3 regions of the Salinibacterium sp. SWN139 genome follow, and region 1 is predicted to be linked to each of the others. Evidence: riboswitches for the same ligand, from Rfam matches in the RefSeq annotation. Region 1 holds a riboswitch; each other region holds the start of a gene.
What was found. A riboswitch is a leader RNA that binds a small molecule or an ion and turns the genes downstream of it on or off. The one in region 1 is predicted to bind thiamine pyrophosphate.

Region 1 (6,993 bases):
TCGCGTCCGAGAGCGGTCGCGGTGCTTTCCACTCGGTTCAACCAAATCGGCGAATCAGGAATCCAGGCGTCAGCACCAGTGGAGGTGCCGGATGCCAGCAATGCCGCGGTATCCGCGGAGCGCTGCGTCACGATTGTGGCCGAGAGGCACTGACCAACGTGCTCCGCATTGAAAGCATTCGCGACGGTTTGGACGGTCGACGAAATGGTGGGATCGGTGACGACGACAAGTTCGGTGGCATTCGGGCATCCGAAAGTCTGGGCCACAAAATCGTCGAGCTTGTTCTGGGCAGCAAGCGCTACGAGAGCGCCACCACCGGCGAGGGACAGGGTGAGCAGGGTTGCGAGGACGGGTGTACTAGCGCGGAGGAACCAGGATTTAATTGTTCTGGAACGGTGGCGGGGTCGGGACACAGGGGGACTCCATCGATCACGGGTGCACTTGATTTCGGGGGAACCAAGAGTTGACCCCCTTTCGGGGGCCTACACAATAGTGACACAATTTCGCTTCAATAAAACGGCCTTACACAGGTTATTCTCAGTATCGTTGCGTGAAACCAACGAATATCCCGGTGAGACGCCTGACTTTCTCTCCTCGCGCAAGATCTTTGCATGGGGATAAAGTGCTTACTGGCCTCTAACGCCGTTCATTGCCGCAACGGTAGTTTCCCGTCGCCCGCGCCACAACCTGCTGATCAGAGGCTGCACTCGTTCCTCAAATGATGCGAACCTACGCGCGCAACTCGATCGCAACGGATTGCCCTGCAGTGCCGCGAAGCTTCTGCGCGAGACGGATTGCGGTGTACTTGGCACCGTACTTTTTCTTGAGAGCCGCATCCATGGCATCCAAAGTCTCGGCATCATGATGAACACTCGCTGTCGCCGGCACCGTGGCTGCACCCTCGGTGATCGTGCCACGCATGTCGCACGCGGTCAGTTCGACGCGATCAGTATGAGCGATGCGCTTCACCTTGCCCGAATGGGGCGCCGTCGTGACAAACATGCGATCGCCATCCGCAACAATCCACACCGGGGTGGAGACTGCATCCCCCGACTTGCGGAAAGTAGTGAGCGACACATAAGGCTCGGTGGCCAGAGCGGAGAATTCAGGAGAAGTCATCTCCCCATTATCGCCGCCTGCGCCACTACGCCTTGAAGTTGACGAGTTTGTGAGTTCCATCACAAAACGGCTTGATGTCTGAGACTCCACAGCGGCAGAGCGCGACGGTGCGCCGTGATTGAGGAATGGGCTCGCCGTCTGACGATCGCAAATTAATTGTGCCTCGAACCAGAAGCGGTCCGTCGGCACAAGCAACCACTTCGACATCGTCAGAGCCGCGCGCCTCAGGGGAATTGTGAGACTGCTTGTTCATCGTGCCGCCACCTCTCCGATCGGGTTGGAATCGTTCGCGAAGTCGCCGGTCGTCAGCGCCGCGAGAGGCTTTCGAAGCGACGAACGCCCGGCCTCGAACGACTCCAGCATGTGCTTCGCCACCCACTCGTCAAGGAGGAGGCACGCACCCGCGCCAAAGAAAATCTCGCTCAGCAACGCTGGCTCGCTCTCCGCCAAACCGCCAGCCAAGTCGCGCGCCGCAATCTGTTCATGAACCGCATCGGCTTCCACATGCTCATCGAAGTACTCGGTGACATCGTCTCCGTAACCGAGGCGGCGGAAGCCACGCGCATACAGCTTGTTGGGGATCGATGACGTCATTTCGAATGCCGCCAGGTGACCGACGATGGCCCCGCGAAGTCGGCGATGGAGCCCAAACATCGACATCATGTTGAACGACGCCAGCGTGATTGCTGGCGCGTAGTTGAGGTACGCGCCATACCGCGAATCGAGCCCCACACCGCGCATGGTGCGAGCATAAATTTCGGAGTGCATCCGATCTCGGCGCCCGGCGCCATACTCATCGGACTGAATCTCGACCAGCGCCGCCTTGGCCCGACCGCGAAGGCGCGGAATTGCCCAGGAGTGCGGGTCAGCTTCCTTCAACGTATAGATCGAGCGCTGCACCAAGTACTCGTGGGCTTGATCCGCCGTGAGTTTCTTTGCCACATAGCGAGAGAGACTCGGGCCGGAGTCTGCGCTGGTGAACTCAAAAAGGGCGGCAGCGACATCCTCGTCCGCAGCGTTCGGCAACTCCGGAATGGTCACCACCGCACGGAGCTGCGCCTCGAACGCCTGCTCAAGATCGAGGCGCGCCGCGATAGTGCCCAGATCCCACTCCCAGCGATCGCCATTTTCCACCACGGCCCCGTAGTAGAGGCCATAGAGCAGGAACAGCGACAATTGCACGTCTTCATCGCGAATGAAATCCCGGCCGCTTTCGACAGCGGACGCTACAGCTTCAGGCAATCCCACAATCTCTTGCGGTTTGCTCTGCTGTGAAAAGGCGTCAAGCAGCAGCTCGCTAATCGGGCCACGGGCCTCGATCTCTTCATTGCACCATTTGTCGTACTCTGCCGAATTTCCGGGAAGAGAGTTCTCGCTTGTGGCCATAATGACCTCTCCTTTTCATCTGAAAGTGGGGATTGAATCGTTGTACGATCTCCGCCGATCGTTCAGCTTTACTCATGGAATCTTTGACGGTCGGGCTGGAAGATTGCTGCGCGATTCTTGGGACTTTGCCGGTTTTTTGACCGCAGCGGAGTGTTAGGTTGGTGGCGTCCCCACGGGAGCCCTAATGCAGGGGCTGAGAGGGAGCTGACGCAGCTTCGACCGTCGAACCTACCGGGTAATGCCGGCGAAGGAAGTACGGCTCATGCGCCCCACACATTCGATCTCCGCTGTTCCGTCTGCCTCCCCTGCGGCTCCGTTAGCTACACGTCGCGCTGTGCGCGGCGGGATCTTCGGCAACTATGTCGACCAGTTCGACATCTTCTTGCCGGTCATTGCGCTGGCTCCCGCATCCGCTCAGTTGTTTGGCTCGGACAATCTGGTCGAAAACGCCGGCCTGATCTTTGTCGCAACCCTGCTTGGCCGACCGATCGGGGCGGCGATTTTCGGGTCCGTTTCCGACCGAATCGGGCGAACGGCAACCACGAAGGTCGCTCTACTCGGTGTCGCGCTCACGACACTGCTGATCGCGTTCGTGCCCGACCACACCGTGCTCGGCGGCGGCACGTTGGCGGCAATTCTGCTGCTGCGGTTTATCGGCGGCATCTTCCTTGGCGGCGAATACACCTCCGCCATCCCCCTCGCGATGGAATGGTCGCGGCCCGAACGGCGCGGCCTCGTCAGCGGCCTCATCATGTGGATGTCACCCTGGGCCAACGCCTCGATCGCGGGCATGGTGTTTGTGCTGCAGAGCGTGCTCGACGCCGCCGCTTATAACCAGTGGGGTTGGCGAACGCTCTTCGTGCTTGGATCACTGCTCGCGTTCACGATGCTGTTCTACTACCGTGCGCGCGTCGAAGAGTCGCCGCAATGGAAGCGACCGGTGCAGCGCGCGAACCCGCTGAAAGAGATTCTGGTGGGTCGCCACCGTCGTGCGCTTTGGCAGGTGTTCATCATGATGAGCGGGCTCTGGTTGCTCACGAATATGGCGATTCCGGTGCTGGCTGGGCAGCTTGGCTCCGGCGCGGGGGCGCTGGGTGCGACGGGGACATTGGATGGTCGAACCCTGTCGTTCACGATGATGATCGGCACCGCGGCATCCGCTCTCACGATGGCAGCCTGCGGTCACCTCTCGACGTTCACGGGGCGGCGACGCTTCTTTATCGGCTTCGGGATGCTGACGGCGGCTGCGGGGCCACTCGCCTTTCTCGCGGTCTTCGCGGCACCCAGCCTGGGCCAGCTCGTGCTCGGAGTGGTCGTGCTGCAAGTCGTGACGGTCTCGGCCTACGGACCGGTCGGGGCGTACCTCGTGGAGCGGTTCCCCACTTCGGTGCGCGCGAGCGGCTACGGGGTCGGGTACAGCCTGTCGATCGTGATCCCGGCGCTCTACCCGTACTACCTGCCCGCGCTGCAGAGCGTGCTCGGGCAGCAGGGCGCCGTGGCTGCGCTACTCGCGCTCGGCGGGGTGCTGATCGCCGTGGGGGCGTTCCTCGGGCCCGAGACGGCGCGGGTCGACCTCGACGCTGGTGAGTCAGCACCGCTCGCTTAGTTAGCGGAGCCAGTCCGTCCAGCTGGCAACCCCTCAGCTAGTCAGTCGCGAGTGAGAGGGCGACGCCATCGAGGATGTCGTGCTCGCTGGTCGTGACCCACTCGAGCGGGTGGCCTGCTGCAGCCGCGGCATCCGCCACTCGACGCAGCACCGTGGCCCAGATGACGGCCCCCGAGGCGATCACGTCGACACGGCCGGGGTGCATGTAGGGAAGCGCTTCGCGTTCGGCGCGGGGCATGAGGGTGAGCGCTTCGCAAGATCGGAGCACCGCTGCGAGGGGCAACCGGCTGCCGCTGATCGCGACGGGGTCGTAGCTGGTGAGCTCGAGGGCGTGCGCGGTGATCGTGGTGACGGTGCCGGCGACACCGATGACTTCGGTTGCTTTCGAGAGATCGACCGTCGCCGTGGCGATATCCAAGGCCGCGCTGACGTCGTTACGGATGTTGGCGAGCTCCGGTTCGGAGGGCGGATCGGTGGTGATGTTGCGTTCCGCCAGTCGCACGCAGCCGACATCCATCGAATATGCCGCTTCGGGGATGTCGCCACCGATCACGAGCTCAGTGGAGCCGCCGCCGAGGTCGACGACGAGGTGTTGGGGTGCTGGCGCGGGGTTTGTTGTGGAGTCGGTTGTGGCGTCAGACCCGGATGCCGGCAACGCCGTGAGCGCTCCGCGGAAGGACAGCGCGGCTTCTTCGGTGCCAGGAATCACTTCGACCGGCACACCAAGAATCGCGACGACCGCGTCGGTGAACTCAGCACGATTGCTCGCATCCCGCGTGGCAGAGGTCGCAACGAACCGTATGCGCTCGGCGCCGTGCTCGCTGCACAGTTCGGCATAGCGTCGCACCGCCGCGAGGGTGCGATCGAGGGCACCTTGGCTGAACCGCCCGGTGCGGTCGACGCCTTCCCCGAGGCGCACGACTTCAAGCGTGCGCACGACGTCGGTGAGTCCGCCGTGGCCATCGAGGTCGGCTATAAGGAGGCGAATCGAGTTGGTTCCACAATCGATGGCAGCGACGCGAGTCATGGGTTCTCCTGAAGTGCGGTGGGCGGGGCCGGCTGGTGCGGCTAGCGGGCGCGATCTAGCGGGTGGGGCTAGCGAACGACGACGAGAGCTTCGTTTCGCTTCAAGAATCCGGGCTTCCACGGCGGGTCATAGCGGGCGAAATACACGGCACCTTGGGGTGCAACACAGTCACGGTTGAGGGCGGCGAGCAGAGCATCCGCATTCTGTTGGTATTTCTCTTCGTTGGAGCCGCCGCTGAATCGGCGAGCGGCCACCCGCTGTTCGGGGACATCGGTGGTGCGCACGGTGGCATCGCGAGGCGCGGGAACACTCGTCGCACCCGCCGGCATGACGAAGCTCACGGTGTACTTTTTCGATTCGCCCGGCGCTTGAATGACTGGTGCCGTCATCGAAATATTGGAGGAACTGATGTAGCGGATGAGCGGACGAAAGCCCTGGTTGCCGGCCTCGAAAAACGAACCATCAGCCTCAACCTGCGCCAAAATGTGCGCGGGATACAACCGCACTTCGTAACCATCATGCTCAGAAATCACGGTGTACGGCTGCTTTTCGGTCATGCCGTCACCCTACGCCTGTGGCCTCGGATGAGCCTGACGGTTAGAGAGTCCGCTCGCTGGGGCGGGATCCCGGGTCGTACGGGGCAAGCCCCTAGTAGGAGAGCTTTTCGAAGACCATCGTTGCCTGAATACGGTCACCACCACCGAGACCCTTGCTCCCCGATGACGCGGTAGTGATGGTATGCAGCCGATAACCAAGTGCCGCCTGAGCGTTTACAGCCTGCTCGAGTTCGGTGAGGTTCCCGGATCCAGTGCCCAAGAATTTTTCTTTAAGAATGACTTGAAGCACAATGTAAGTCGCGCCGGTCGCTGCTGGTCGAGGCTGAGCACCTGCCGCGGCCTCTGCTTCGATCCTGTGGATGACGCCACCGAGTCCGCCCTCCAGAGGCTCTTGGTCCTGGAATTTATCTGTCCAGACTTGACCATCCCACCAACGCTGTCGGTCAGATCCATCGTCATACCAGCCTGCCGCAGGTAGCACCATTAGTTCCTCATCTCGACTCGACTCTGTGACGTCGCCATACTATGCCGTCGCGGAATTTTGCGAGATCGATCGAGGTCGTCGCCCCTAACTTAGGCCTTTTTGACGACGCTCGACTTGAGCTGCATCTGGCCGAAGCCATCGACCTTGCAGTCGATGTCGTGGTCGCCAACACCATCGACGAGGCGGATGTTGCGCACCTTCGTTCCGACCTTGATCGACGTGGGGCTGCCCTTGACCTTGAGGTCTTTGATGATGCTCACCGTGTCGCCATCGGCGAGTGGCGTGCCGAACGCGTCCTTGATGACGGATGCGTTCTGCTCGGCTTCGGCAGCGGCATCCGCTTCGCTCGGCGACCACTCGTGGCCGCACATCGGGCACACCAACAGTGCGCCCATTTCATAGGCGAGGTCGCTGGAGCAGTTCGGGCAGAGAGGCAGGGCGTCAGACATAAGGCACTTTCGGCTAGGCGCCAATCGGGCTGACGCAGCGCTGAACTAGTCGCTGATCGTCAATTTTACCTGATTCCACCGTCGTAGATTGGCTCGCAATCTCGGAATAGCTTCAACCACAGCGCTGTTGCACCCAGCGACATCGCAGATCGACTCTGTTCAGCTTCCGAAAGGCCCTCTTCATGACCGTGCTTCACGACCGTCTCGCCCCGACCGACTCCCCCATCCTCGATGTGCTCGCCGCGCGGTGGAGCCCTCGCCACTTCGACGCCACCGCACCCCTGGATGAGGCGGCACTGCAGAACGCTCTCGAAGCTGCTCGTTGGGCACCGTCGGCGTACAACAGCCAGCCGTGGCGCGTCATT
Region 2 (6,993 bases), on a different contig from region 1:
GTCAATGGCAAGGTTGTTGAAGAAGCTGGCCGACGCGTGAAGCCGACGGACCGCGTCACGGTGGACGGTAGTGCAATCCAGCTCGACACCACCAAGCGCTACGTCATGCTCAACAAGCCCGTCGGCGTGGTGAGTTCGATGTCCGACGAGAGCGGTCGCCCCGACCTGCTGCAGTACACCGGCAACTACGACGAACGACTCTTCAACGTCGGCCGTCTCGACGTGCAGACCTCTGGCCTGCTCGTGCTCACTAACGATGGCGAACTCGCCCACGTGCTTGCCCACCCCTCCTTCGGCGTGATGAAGACCTACATCGCCAAGGTCGAAGGCACCGTGACCGCTCAAACCATTTCGCAGCTCATGAAGGGCATCGAGCTGGAGGACGGCCCGATTGCCGTCGACAAGGCGCGATCGCTCGGCCGAGCATCCAACGACCAAACAATGGTGGAGCTCACCCTGCACTCGGGCCGCAACCGCATTGTGCGCCGGATGATGGAAGAAGTTGGCCACCCGGTAATCGAACTCGTTCGTCGCCAGTTTGGTCCGCTTAATCTCGGAAGCCTTGGGCTGGGAAAGACTCGCAACCTCACGAAGGTGGAGTTGGGTGCAGTACTGACGATTGCCCGCGAGGCCGAGGAACAGTCGTGAACCTAGGCCGCATCACCGGGCAAGTACGCATCGTGGGTGCGGGGTTGCTCGGTGCCAGCATTGGTCACGGCCTGCGGGCCAAGGGCGTCGATGTTATTTTGCACGATGCGTCGCGCTCGAACGCAACTCTCGCGATCGACTATGGCGCTGGTCGTGCGCCGCAGGCCGACGATAAGCCGACGCTCGTGATTGTGGCGGTTCCGCCGGATGTCACGGCCGAGGTTGTCGCTCGCGAACTCATCGCCTGGCCGCGTGCCACGGTGACGGATGTCGCGAGCGTGAAGGTGGGCGTGCTCGAGGAACTCATTGCGCTGGGTGCCGATCTTGATCGCTACGTTGGCTCACATCCTCTCGCCGGACGCGAACGCGGCGGCGCCATTGCTGCCCGCGCGGACCTGTTTATCGGTCGGCCGTGGGTCATTGGCAGGGGAGAGCCCTTCCGTCGTCGCGCGGTCGAAGATGTTGTCATCGAGATGGGTGCTATTCCCGTCGCAATGTCAGCCTCCGATCACGACAACGCGGTGGCTCTGATTTCGCACGTTCCCCAAGTGGTGGCGAGTTTGCTCGCGCACCGGTTGGCGGGAGCATCCGATGCCGCTGTGGCTCTTGCTGGTCAAGGGCTGCGCGATACGACCCGCATTGCCTCGAGTGCCCCCGAACTGTGGGTGCAGATTTTGGGTGCCAACTCGGGCCCCGTTGCGGAGATTTTGCGTGAGCTGCAGGCCGAACTCGGTGTGGCGATTGAGGCGCTCGAGACTCCGGATGCTCCGGGTGCCCGTCGTGCCCTCGCCGAAGTTCTGGCCGGCGGCAACGCGGGAGTCGCGCGTATTCCCGGCAAGCACGGAACGAGCAAGCACTTCAGCCAACTGGTCGTCATGGTCGATGACAAGCCAGGTGAGCTCGCCCGACTGCTCACCGAAATCGGCGAAGCCGACGTGAACATGGAAGACTTGCGCCTTGAGCATTCACCGGGTGCCCAATTCGGTTTGGCCGAAATCTCGGTGCTGCCCGAAAAGGAAGCCGTATTGATAAGCGAGCTCGAAGCTCGTGGTTGGAAGATTGCAGAGACTTTCGCGTGAACAAGAACCCGTCGTTTGTTGTGGTGGCCGTTGATGGCCCGGCCGGCAGTGGAAAGTCGAGTGTGTCGAAAGCGACCGCTCGCGAACTCGGCTTCGACTACCTCGACACCGGAGCTGCCTACCGCGGTTTCGCGCTGCACTGCCTCGAACGCGGTGTCGACACACTGGGGCCCGGCGACGTCATCGAGACGCTTCCACGCTTTGAGTACTCCATCGGTATCGACCCCGACAACTACTTCGTGAAGGTCGACTCGGAGATCGTGACCGACGACATCCGCGAACCCCGCATCACGGGCGTCGTGTCGAACATCGCGCGCGTGCCCGAAGTGCGGCAGTACATGGTCGATCTGTTCCGCAGCATCATCGCGGGAAGCGAAAAACCCGGAATTGTGGTCGAAGGACGCGACATCACAACCGTGGTTGCACCGGACGCTCAGGCTCGAATTCTGCTCACAGCCAGTGAAGAAGCTAGGATGGGAAGACGTGCGGCCGAACTCTCCGGAGAATCGAGCACGACAACCGCGCAACAACTCAGTTATCGAGATGCGCAGGACTCCAAAGTCGTGGACTTCATGAACGCCGCCGATGGAGTCATCACCATTGATTCCACCAATCTTGACTTCGATCAAACCGTGACGGCCGTCGCGAGTTTTGTTCGCTCCAGCATGTAAACAAAGGACTACCCATGGCCGATCATTCGCCCGCCGAAGACGACTTTCCCGAACTGAACCCAGATCTGGTTGAGCGTCTTTCGGGAATGAACGAAGAAGAGGCTGCTCAGCGCACGTCTGCGCTCCGCGCCGGCCTGAGCGACTACGACCTCGAAGACGACGACCTCGCGGTTCTCGACTCCGCATCCGATGACCCGGATGCTATCTACTACCTGCCTGCCCTGCCGGTTCTCGCGATCGTTGGTCGCCCGAACGTTGGCAAGTCAGCACTCGTGAACCGCATCATCGGTCGTCGTGAAGCTGTTGTGGAGGACACCCCCGGTGTTACCCGCGACCGCGTCAACTACAAGGCCGAGTGGAACAACCGTCACTTCACCATCGTCGACACCGGCGGCTGGGAGCCCGACGCTAAGGGCATCGACGCCTCTGTCGCTGCTCAGGCTGAGATTGCAATCGACCTCGCCGACGCTGTGCTCTTTGTGGTGGATGCCACGGTTGGTCCCACCTCCACCGACGAGCACGTCGTGCGCATGCTTCGCGCCACCAAGAAGCCCGTAATTTTGGTCGCCAACAAGGTTGACGACATCCACCAGGAATCGGATGCCGCAGCGCTCTGGAGCCTCGGCCTCGGTCAGCCGTGGCCGTCATCCGCCGTTCACGGCCGTGGTGTTGCGGACCTGCTCGACCACGTGCTCACGGTGCTGCCGGAGATTTCGACTGTGGCCAAGGAAGAAGTGGGTGGCCCGCGCCGCGTTGCTATCCTCGGTCGCCCGAACGTCGGCAAGTCGAGCTTGCTCAACAAGACCGCTGGCGAAGAGCGCGTTGTTGTCAACGACCTCGCCGGCACGACTCGCGACCCGGTTGACGAGCAGATTGAGCTCGGCGGCAAGTTCTGGCGCTTCGTTGACACCGCCGGCATCCGCCGTCGTGTTGCTTTGGCGCAGGGCGCTGACTTCTATGCAACGCTGCGCACCAGCGCTGCACTGGAAAAAGCTGAAGTTGCCGTCGTCATCTTCGATGTCAGCCAGCCGCTCAGCGTTCAAGACCTCAAGATCGTTGACCTCGTGCTCGAATCGGGCCGTGCGCTCGTTCTGGCCTTCAACAAGTGGGACCTTCTCGACGACGAACGTCGCGATCTGCTCGAGCGTGAGATCGACAAGGACCTCGCGCACGTCGCTTGGGCTCCTCGCGTGAACATCTCGGCTAAGACCGGTCGTCACATGGAGAAGCTGGTTCCGGCTCTCGAGCTGGCGTTGGCGTCGTGGGATACCCGCATTCCGACCGGTAAGTTCAACGCGCTTCTGGCCGAACTTACGCAGGAGCACCCTCACCCGCTTCGTGGTGGCAAGCAGCCGCGCATCCTCTTTGGTACGCAGGCATCGAGCCGCCCGCCAACGTTCGTGCTCTTCACGACCGGGTTCCTGGACCCGCAGTACCGTCGATTCATTACGCGTCGACTGCGCGAGATCTTCGGCTTCGATGGCAGCCCTATCCAGGTCAACATGCGTGTGCGTGAGAAGCGCAAGCGCAAGTAGGTTCTTGAGGTCACAGGCTTCGGCTTAACGCCAAACGGCGAGCCGCTCTCTTTCGAGAGTGGCTCGCCGTTTGTGCGTTAACCGTCGGGAAGTGCGGCCGGGTGTGCTGCGGGGGTGTGACGTCCGGGAGTATGACGCCCGGGAGTGAGCGGATGCCTGTTGGCGGTCCGCTCACACCGTGCGGTTAGTGAGCGACGGGAGCGTCGCTCGGAGTCATTTCTGATTCGGGACGCTTCACGAAGAACGTGGCGACAATCGCGAAGAGCGAGATAATGCCGCCGGCCATGAACGCGAGGCGCACACCTCCAGCAAGCGCTGTCGCCTCTGGCGCGCCTTCAGCGGCAAGGGCGACCGACTGCACCGTGAGGAGTGCGATGAACAGTGCTGTGCCTGCAGCGCCCGCAAGTTGCTGCACGGTGCTGATGGTGGCGCTGCCGTGCGAGTAGAGGTGCGGCTTGAGCGTGCCCAGCGCCGAGGTGAAGAGCGGCGTGAACATGAACGCGAGTCCGATGCTCATGGGAACGTGGATGGCGACGACCATGAGCGGTGAGCTGGTTTCGGAGAGCAGCGTGAAGCTCCACAACGATGCGCTCACCAGTATCGAGCCCGGAATCATGAGGGGGCGCGGGCCGACCTTGTCGTAGAGGCGGCCAACGAAGGGGCTCAAGAACCCCATGACGAGGCTGCCGGGCAGTACGAGCAGTCCGCTCTGGATGGGTTCGAGTCCGAGAACGTTTTGCGTGAACATGGGCAGCAGGATGATGGTGCCAAACAGGGCAGCCATCATGACCATCATGAGGCCGATTGCGACGGCAAAGCCGGGGGCGGCGAAAGTGCGGAGGTCGAGAAGGGCGCTGTCTGTTTTCTGCAGTTTTAGTTGGCGGATGATGAACAGCACGAGGCTGATGGCGCCGGCGCTGATGGGGATGGCTGGGGCGATGAGAACAGAGTCTCCGGCGGCTGATTCTCCGAGGCTGGAGAGCCCGTAGATCAGGCCGGAGAAGGCGATGGCCGAGAGGATGACCGACAGCATGTCAATCGATACCTTGCGGGGGTCGGTGACGTTCTTTACCTTCGTGATGCCGAGCAGGAGAGCGGTGACAGAGATGGGGATCATGACGATGAAGACCCAGCGCCAGTCGAAGACGGCCAAGACGAGGCCAGCAACGGTTGGTCCGACGGCAGGGGCCATCGACATGACGATGGAAACGTTGCCCATGGTCTTGCCACGAGTTGCGGCAGGAACCAGAGTCATCACGGTTGTCATCAGCAGGGGGAGCATCATGGCGGTACCGGAGGCTTGAATCACCCGTCCCACAATCAGCACGGCAAAGGTGGGCGCCATAGCCCCCAGCAGAGTTCCGATGGTGAAGAGAGACATTGCGGTGATGAAGATGCCACGCGTCGTGAAGCGTTGGATGAGGAATCCGGTAATCGGAATCACCACGGCCATCGTGAGCATGAACGACGTCGACAACCGCTGAGCGGTGCTCGGTTCGATGTTGAGGTCTTCCATGATGCGGGGGATTGCCACGACGAGCGAGGTTTCGTTGAGGAACACCACGAAGGTGGCAGCGAGCATCAGGCCGATGACCAAACGGTTGCGGCCGCTGTTGTCGACCGGGCTGGCTGGCCCGTCATCGTAGGGGTCATAAAGAGGGATGCTGCCGGTGATCGGCGCCGTGCTGGTCATAGAAATCCTGTCGTGTGTGAAGCGGTAGGACGAAGCAGCAGCCGGGATTGAAAAGGGTGCACAGATCTTGCGTCATCTTTATTGTCGCTTGGTGCAACGACATCCGGCACTGAAATAGTCCACATTGCCTTTCGCCTGAGGCGAACACGACACCGTGCCAAGCCGCTATCGTGGAGGCACAACTTGTGACACGGGGTGCCCTGCGGGGCTGAGAACACACCCGTCGAACCTGATCTAGTTAGAACTAGCGAAGGGATGTCGTGCATGTCGCGTACGCCACCAAACTTTTTGACCGCCACTCAAGACGCGCTCGAGGCGGTGAGATCGACGTCGCCGCTCGTGCAGTGCATCACCAATAGCGTGGTGGTGGGCTTCACCGCCAACGCTCTGCTCGCCGTGGGCGCGGCACCGGCCATGGTGGATATCCCAGAGGAAGCGGGCATGTTCGCTGGGGTGGCATCCGGAGTGCTGATCAACCTGGGGACCTGTCGCGAGGAGCAGCGCGCTGCAGCCCTTGAAGCTGCGACGGCCGCCAACGCTGCCGGAACGCCGTGGGTGCTCGACCCGGTCGCTATCGGGGCTCTGCCAGTGCGCACACCGCTCGCGTATCGCCTGCGTGACCTCGGGCCCTCCATCGTGCGGGGCAACGCCTCAGAGATTCTGGCGCTCGCCGAGCTCGGTGAAGGCGGCCGTGGTGTCGACAGCACGAGCAGTGTGGATGCCGCACTCACCGCCGCGCAGATGCTCGCGCGGGTGACCGGCGGCGCTGTCGCGGTATCGGGAGCGACTGACCTCGTGACCGATGGCGTGAGCGTTGTGCGACTGACGAACGGGCATCCGGTGCTGACCAAGGTCACCGGTGGTGGCTGTGCACTCGGAGCGATCATGGCGGCGTTTGCGGCGGTGACTCCGGATGCGTTGACCGCGGCAGTAGCGGCGACGAGCGTGTACACGGTAGCGGCCGATCTCGCGGCGGAACGTTCGGCACTGCCGGGGAGTTTCGCGGTAGCGCTGTTGGATGCCCTGAGTGAAGTATCAGTAGACGACATTGCAGAACGGGCGGTGATCGCGTGAGCGGCGTGCGCGAGAACGAGAGAGCGGTAGGCAACGGTTTTCGCGAGAGCTTCGACCTCTCGACCTATCTCGTGACGGACTCGGCCCAGGCCCGCGCTGCCGGCCATGACTTGGTCGATCTTGTCTATGAGGCCGTCGCCGGGGGAGTGACCGTCGTTCAGATTCGGGAGAAGGACACTCCCGCCCATGAATTTCTCGACATCGTCTTGCGGGTGTCGACCGCAGTGGCACGGAAAGTGCCCGTGCTCGTCAATGACCGTGTCGACGTGTACCTAGCGGCCCGCGAAATGGGT
Region 3 (6,993 bases), on a different contig from region 1:
GTTTCGGCTCAATCCCGAAGAACGCGATGATGGCAAGCTCGAGCACCAGCGCGGTCGTCGCCGATACCCAATCGATCGTGGCGAGCAAGAACAGGCTCACGATGAGCCCCGCTCCAAGTTTGGCCACGGGATTCACCGACGCGATAGGGATCATTCGAGCACCACTGTTGAGTCGGCGAGTGCAGCGACGAAATCAAGATCGTGGCTCACAGCGATCACGCTGCTGCCGTCATCCACGAGCCGTGCCAGCAGAGCCAGCAGTTCGCTCCAGGTGCGCGAATCTTGCCCGAACGTGGGTTCGTCGAGCACGAGCACCTGCGGCCGCGTAGCAAGGGCTGTGGCGACGCTCAGACGACGCTTTTCGCCCCCCGAGAGCGTGAACGGGTTGGCTTCGGCTAGCCGGTCTAGGCGGAGTCTCGTGAGCAACTCCTCAACGCGAGCATCCACTTCAGAGTCCGGAAGTTTCAACGCCCGCGGTCCGACTTCGAGCTCAGCACGTACCGTGCTCGTCAGCAATTGATGTTCCGGGTCCTGAAAGACAGTTCCGATGCGGGTCAACAGCTCGCGGGACTTCCAGCGGATCGGATGCTCCCCCGCACCAGTGGCGAGCGCCGGGCTCGCCACAACGGCACCACCGACGGGCGGCAAGAGCCCACCCAGGGTGAGGGCGAGTGTGGACTTTCCAACCCCGTTAGGACCGGTGATGGCGAGAGCATGGCTGCTCAGAATCTCCAGCTCGAGAGGAGCGCCGAGCGCGTGGTTGCTCCGGCCAACGGTCAGCTGGCGAGCACTGAGCAGAGTGTGTTGCGGGCCCCGCTCTGCCCTCACCGGGCGCGGCGGCGGATACTGCGGGATCCAGACGCCCCGAGCGGCGAGCTCCTTGCCCTGCCGTGCGAGAACGTCGGCGGGTGCGCCATCGGCGATGACTCCCCCGCCGGCGGCGAGTACCACGATGCGGTCAACAACGTCGCTCCACACGGAGACGCGATGTTCGACAACCACGATCGTGGCGCCGGTCGATTCTGCGACCCGGATGACGGCATCCCGAACCTCGGTCACCCCCTCAGGGTCAAGGTTCGCCGTCGGTTCGTCGAGCACAATCAGGCCGGGCCTCATAGCCAGCACTCCGGCGAGCGCGAGCCGTTGTTTCTGACCACCTGACAGTGCGCTGGTGTTGCGATCGAGGGACACGTCGAGACCGACCGCAGCGAGACTATCGCGCACGCGCAACCAGATCTCGTCGCGCGGTACACCCAAGTTTTCGCAACCGAAAGCAACATCATCTCCGACGCGCTCCAAGATAACTTGACTGTCGGGGTCTTGAATCACCAACCCCGTGCGGCCACGATGAGCGGCCGGATGTTCGCCATCGACGAGAAGCGAACCCTCTGTTTCGCCTTCGTCGTCGCCAACTACTCCGGCGAGGGCATGCAGAAACGTCGACTTTCCCGCCCCGGATTCGCCGAGGAGCAATACACGTTCGCCGGGGTCAATGCGCAGGTCGAGACCACGCACCGCCCAGGCGAGCCTGCTGGAATGGCGCCACCCCCATCCGTCGACAGTGACACCAGCAGGCGTGGTGGGGGTCAGACTCGCTTCGCAATCTCGCGGCCAGCGCCGAAGCGGTTGAGCGCTCCCGTTGCGGCAATACCGCGCGTCGCGAGCCACGAGAGGAGGCCGGCAATGAGCATTCCGCCGACGATGGCGGCAATCGTGTAGATCACGATGAAGGGAAGCGCGGAGCCGGGGTACCAGAGCAGTAGGTCAGTAATCGCCATCGCGAGGCCGGCACCGGCGCCCGCAAGAATCGCACCGCTGGCGCGCCAATTGGCGTAGAGGAAGGCCGCGAACACGATCTCGGCGCCCAGGCCCTGAGTGAACCCGCTCACGAGGGTGAGTACACCCCACTGGTTACCGATAAGCGCTGAGACGGACGCCGCGACCATCTCACCATAAATGGCAGCACCAGGCTTGCGGATGACGAGCGCCGTAAGCACACCGGCGAACAGCCAGAACCCGCCACCGACGGCTTGCAGGCCAGGCAGGAGCGCTGCGAACGGAGCCAAGGCTGGAGTGGAGGCCACGTTCCAGACAACGAAGATCAAACCGCTCGCGACGCCGATAACGCTCGCGACGACGATGTCGATCACCCGCCACTGAAAACGTGAACGTAGCGGTGCGGCCGTGGAAGAGGATGGTGCTGTTGTGGTCACTTTCGTGCCTTTCACTAGTGAATGGCACGGGTTTCAAGAGTGTCTGCTCCCTGCGCTGGCATGATCCAGATCAGGTTCGACGGTCGAAGCTTGGAGAAGCTCCCTCTCAGCCCGGCTCACCGGACTCCCGTGTTCGCCACCCAGTCTAATCATCAATAGGCTCGGGGTATGGACTTCCGCATCTTCACCGAACCTCAGAACGGCGCCAGCTACACCGATCAGCTCGTGCTGGCGCAAGCGGCAGAGAAGCTCGGCTTCAACGGGTATTTCCGCTCCGACCACTATGTGACGATGGATGACCGCAACGGCGGACTGCCCGGCCCCACTGATTCGTGGACGACGCTGGCCGGGCTTGCGCGCGAGACTTCGACCATTCGACTCGGGACCCTCGTCTCCTCGGCGACCTTCCGGCATCCGGGAATTTTGGCCATTCAGGTAGCTCAAGTCGACGACATGTCGGGCGGTCGCGTGGAGCTCGGGCTCGGCACCGGCTGGTTCGAACGTGAACATGCTGCGTACGGCATCCCTTTTCCTGCGAAGCGATTCGGGATGCTCGAGGAGCAGCTCGACGTGATCACCGGCATCTGGGCAACGGAGCTGGGAAAGACCTTCTCGTATGAGGGCAAGCACTACCAGCTGAGCCAATCTCCCGCGCTGCCGAAGCCCGTGCAGAACCCGTTACCGATCATCATCGGCGGCAGCGGTCCAAGCCGTACGCCGGCGCTCACCGCTCAGTTCGCCGCCGAATACAACGCGGGCTTCGCAACCATCGCACCGCTGAAGGAGCGCATCAACCGCGTGCGTGCCACGTGCGAGCACTTCGACCGCGACCCCGCCACCCTCGTACTTTCCATTGCTGGCACGACTGCTGTCGGCGCCACCGAAGCTCAGATCGAAGCGCGTGCTACCGCAGCCAACTCAACTCCCGCCGACCTGCGTCTTGGCGGCTTCGCGGGAACTGCCAGCGAGGTCGTCGACAAGATTTCAGAGCTGCAGGCCCTCGGATTCACTCGCGTGTACTTCCAGATCATGGACTTCCACGATCTCGACCAGCTCGACTTCCTCGCTCGCGAGGTCGCGCCGCAACTCGACTAAGCGCGCTCGGCGCTAGGCATCCTGATCGACCGTGACAAAGTCGATGAGGTGCTCAACGCGCCCCAAGAGCGCTGGCTCAAGGTCACCGAAGTTGGTGACCTTCGACAGAATGAACTGCCACGCGCGGGCGATATCGGCTTGGTCTTCATGCGGCCAGCCGAATGTTTCACAGATGCCGTGCTTCCACTCGATCGTGCGCGGCACCGTAGGCCAGGCAGCAATTCCGAGGCTTTGCGGCTTCACTGCCTGCCAGACATCGACGAATGGATGACCGACCACAAGCGCATGCTTGCCGTACTTGCCGCGCCCCACGGCATCCGCAATTCGGCTCTCCTTCGAGCCGGGAACAAGGTGATCTACCAAGATTCCCAACTTGCGGTCAGAGGTGGGGGCAAAGTCTGCGACGATCTTCTCGAGATCGTCAATTCCGCCTAGAAACTCGACGACGACACCTTCGGCGCGTAGGTCATCACCCCACACTTTTTCGACGAGTTCCGCGTCATGGCGACCTTCAACATAGATGCGACTCGCGAGCGCTGTGCGGGCACGCTGCTCGGGGGCAGCAAACGACCCGGAGGCGGTTTTGCGGGCAGCAGCAGCCTTCGGCGCGGGCTTGACAAGCTCTACTGGCACACCGTCGATGAGATAGCCGCTGCCAAGAGGGAACGCGCGAGCGGAGCCCCGACGGTCTTCGAGTTCCATGAGCCCGTTGGCGAAACCTACCAGGGCACCAACGTAGCCGTCCGCGATGACTTCGACGACCATCCCGGATTCGATGGGCACTTTCGGGAGCACTGCTGGCCCGCGCTTGATAGAGAAATCAGCGAGAACGTCGTGGGCATAGCGGTCGTCAGTCACCGATCGAGGTTAAGCGGTGCCGCCGAGTTGCTGGCGGAGGCGCGACGAGAGCTCGCAAGGTTCGTCGACGGTTGAGCGAATGCGACTGCCGGACGTTGAGCATGCTCCCGCCAGAGCGCGACGCCCACGGCGGCCGAAACACCAATTCCGGAACCGATAGCCGAGAGCAGAATGTCAACGACATCGGCGTAGCCGACGGGCATCCACACCGTCTGGGCGGCTTCGAGCCATGCTGCGGCAACGATGCTGAAGGCGAGTGCTGCCCACCAGCGGCGGCGACCGAACATGCCAACCAAGAAAATGCCAACGGGGATAAACGCAACGGTGGTCCAGATCCAAAAGCGACCGTTGCTGCCCGGAGCGATCACGAAAGCGAGACTCGCCAAGGCGGCGAAGTAGAGCGCTGCGGCTAACGCAACGGCAAATCTCGATCGGAACATACCAGCCATTGTCACAAGCGCATCTTTGCGCAAGTTGTGAGAAGGGTGGAAGCGGGATGTGAACAGCGCCTTTTATGGCAACGATTCGATAACTGCGCTCCCCTAGTTGGCTGCCAGCCGCTCCACTTCACGTGCGATCGGCGGCAGCACACGACGCATGTAACGCCCCCACCACAGTCGAATAATCAACCACACGATCCAGCCGCGGGCCGGCTTAGCGAAGAAGGTATAACTCCAGCGGATGCGCGAACCGGTGGTGCGGTCGTCGAACCGCCACTCGGCTCGGGCACCAGAAACGAGCAGCCCAAAGAGTTTCTGAAATTCACTGAGCTCGTAAGCAAACAATTCGGGCGCAGCGGCGTCGGTGATCGTCTCGATCACGTGGCCGCCATCGGAGAGCACGAGGCGTCGGGTGTGACCGACGGCATCCCACGTTCCGGACTGCTCGAGCACCGTGACGACGGCGGGCAAGGGGCCGAAGCGAGGATAGAACTGTGCAGGGTCAAGCGGCCCCGAGAAATCGTAAGCCTGCTGAGCACTCGCTCGCGTGCGGGCGTGCGCGGTCGCCGTGACTCCCCGCTGGCCGGCGCGAGTCATTCGGATTCCCACGATTCGGGGCCGGGCGAGCCTGCCGGATACTCCTCAAGCGGAACCTGATTGTTGCGGAAACCGTCGAGTACGGGAGCGACTATTCGCCAGCACTGCTCGGCAATATCACCGCGCACCGACAGCACGGGATCCCCATCAACGAGAGAGGCGATCACCTCGCCATAGGCGCTCATGGCCGGATCGCCAAGGGTTGTCGTCAGTTGAGTGCGGTCGAGCGAGAAGGGGTCGCCGGCACCGTTCACGATGAGGTCGAGTTCGAGAGTCGCTGGCTTGATCGAAATAGTAAGTTTCGCCGGATCTTCGCTGCCCGTGAGGCCATAAGGAAGATGCGGCACCGGCGCAAACGTGATCACGATGTCTTGGCGAGCTTTGCCCAGAGCCTTGCCTGAACGCAACACAAACGGCACACCAGCCCAACGCCAGTTATCGATCTCGAACGTCACTTCAGCCAAAGTCTCTGTGCTGAAATCAGGATTCACACCATCTTCGTCAACGTAGGCCGGAAGCTCGCGGTCGCCGATGGTGCCCGCCGTGTAGCGTGCACGCCGAGCGCACGTGCCGTCGAGCGTTTGCACCCGCGTTGCACGAAGCACCTGGGCCATCGACCCCCGCAAATCCTCTGAGCTCACACTCGCCGGGGGTTCCATTGCCGTCAGTGCCAAGACCAGCAGCAAATGGCTTTGGATCATGTCGACAACAGCGCCAGCGCGATCGTAATAACCGGCACGACCTTCGAGAGCGAGGGCCTCATCAAAAATGAGCTCAACCTTCGCCACGTTCGGAGCCCCCAACAATGGCTCAAAAATGCGGTTCGCGAATCGCAAACCTATAAGGTTCAGCACCGTCGACTTGCCCAAGAAATGGTCAACACGAAAGACCTGTTCCTCGGGCACGATCGCCTGCAACACCCGGTTCAAATCGCGGGCGCTAGCCTCATCGCTTCCGAACGGCTTCTCGAGGGCAAGCACGATCCCGGCGGGCAAATCGAATGTCGCCAACACCGAAACAACCTGTTGGGCGATCGCGGGAGGCAACGCAAAATACAAGGCGACGCGGCCGGTAGCCGATTCGATCACCTGGCGCACTTGCTGCGCGTTGGTGACGTCGGCCTGCACGTAGTGCGCTGCACCAGCAACGGCATCAGACGTGGGCGAAGCGTGTGCAGCGAAGGAGGCCGAGACGCGCTTCTGCCAGGCTGCGTCATCCATTTCTTGACGATCCACGCCAATAACAGTGAGCTCTTCAGCTTCGTCACTGGCCAGATACGACGCGAGGCCAGGCAGTAGCAGGCGGGAGGTGAGGTCGCCGCCGGCACCCAAGATGATCAGTGTTTCAATCCGTGCCGTCATCATGCACTCTCTGCTCGATACTGCTGAAGGTCGTGCTACTTCGTTTCGCTACTGCCAGTATCACTATCGACGCTCGGCGGTTGCTGAGTCGGAACAGCAGTTGCGGATGCGGTGGCCGTGACGCCAGCGAATGTGGACGCTGATCCGCGACGCGACCATGTCATCCACCACCAGACGATGGCGCCGACGACGGCGGAGCCAAGGATGCCGACGACGGGGCCGAGAAGAACAGTGCCACCGACAGCAGAGTCTGTGACGTTCGCGGCGAACGTGAGGTAGGCCACAAAGAGCGGAACATCAAGCAGGGCGACAATGCCGAGGGATTGGAAGGTGACCTGCCACGGCTTGCGCACAGAACCACGCTTGAGCAAGAACACGCTCGCGAAAGCGGCGAGCGCCACTAGGAGCACCGCGACGATGCCGACGACG

Region 2: it holds a riboswitch for thiamine pyrophosphate, as region 1 does, so the genes downstream of both, thiM (hydroxyethylthiazole kinase) here and I6E74_RS10800 (MFS transporter) in region 1, are expected to answer to the same signal.
Region 3: it holds a riboswitch for thiamine pyrophosphate, as region 1 does, so the genes downstream of both, I6E74_RS06560 (ECF transporter S component) here and I6E74_RS10800 (MFS transporter) in region 1, are expected to answer to the same signal.

Annotation. Positions count from the first base shown of each region.
Region 1 covers NZ_JADYWV010000003.1:174,981-181,973, forward strand. The annotation lists gene I6E74_RS10780 (VWA domain-containing protein) at 1-413, opposite strand, end outside; gene I6E74_RS10785 (PPOX class F420-dependent oxidoreductase) at 730-1,119, opposite strand; gene I6E74_RS10790 (CDGSH iron-sulfur domain-containing protein) at 1,145-1,372, opposite strand; gene I6E74_RS10795 (iron-containing redox enzyme family protein) at 1,369-2,505, opposite strand; TPP riboswitch at 2,668-2,777, shown strand; gene I6E74_RS10800 (MFS transporter) at 2,768-4,111, shown strand; gene I6E74_RS10805 (Ppx/GppA phosphatase family protein) at 4,149-5,138, opposite strand; gene I6E74_RS10810 (heme-binding protein) at 5,207-5,695, opposite strand; gene I6E74_RS10815 (DUF2510 domain-containing protein) at 5,787-6,179, opposite strand; gene I6E74_RS10820 (zinc ribbon domain-containing protein YjdM) at 6,269-6,628, opposite strand; gene I6E74_RS10825 (nitroreductase family protein) at 6,811-6,993, shown strand, end outside.
Region 2 covers NZ_JADYWV010000002.1:937,953-944,945, reverse strand. The annotation lists gene I6E74_RS09705 (pseudouridine synthase) at 1-648, shown strand, start outside; gene I6E74_RS09700 (prephenate dehydrogenase) at 645-1,727, shown strand; gene cmk ((d)CMP kinase) at 1,724-2,398, shown strand; gene der (ribosome biogenesis GTPase Der) at 2,413-3,933, shown strand; gene I6E74_RS09685 (MDR family MFS transporter) at 4,118-5,626, opposite strand; TPP riboswitch at 5,808-5,899, shown strand; gene thiM (hydroxyethylthiazole kinase) at 5,891-6,700, shown strand; gene thiE (thiamine phosphate synthase) at 6,697-6,993, shown strand, end outside.
Region 3 covers NZ_JADYWV010000002.1:289,623-296,615, reverse strand. The annotation lists gene I6E74_RS06570 (energy-coupling factor transporter transmembrane protein EcfT) at 1-154, opposite strand, end outside; gene I6E74_RS06565 (ABC transporter ATP-binding protein) at 151-1,515, opposite strand; gene I6E74_RS06560 (ECF transporter S component) at 1,587-2,213, opposite strand; TPP riboswitch at 2,247-2,355, opposite strand; gene I6E74_RS06555 (LLM class F420-dependent oxidoreductase) at 2,382-3,308, shown strand; gene I6E74_RS06550 (DUF3097 domain-containing protein) at 3,321-4,166, opposite strand; gene I6E74_RS06545 (VanZ family protein) at 4,163-4,606, opposite strand; gene I6E74_RS06540 (SRPBCC family protein) at 4,709-5,203, opposite strand; gene I6E74_RS06535 (glucose-6-phosphate dehydrogenase) at 5,200-6,567, opposite strand; gene I6E74_RS06530 (hypothetical protein) at 6,600-6,993, opposite strand, start outside.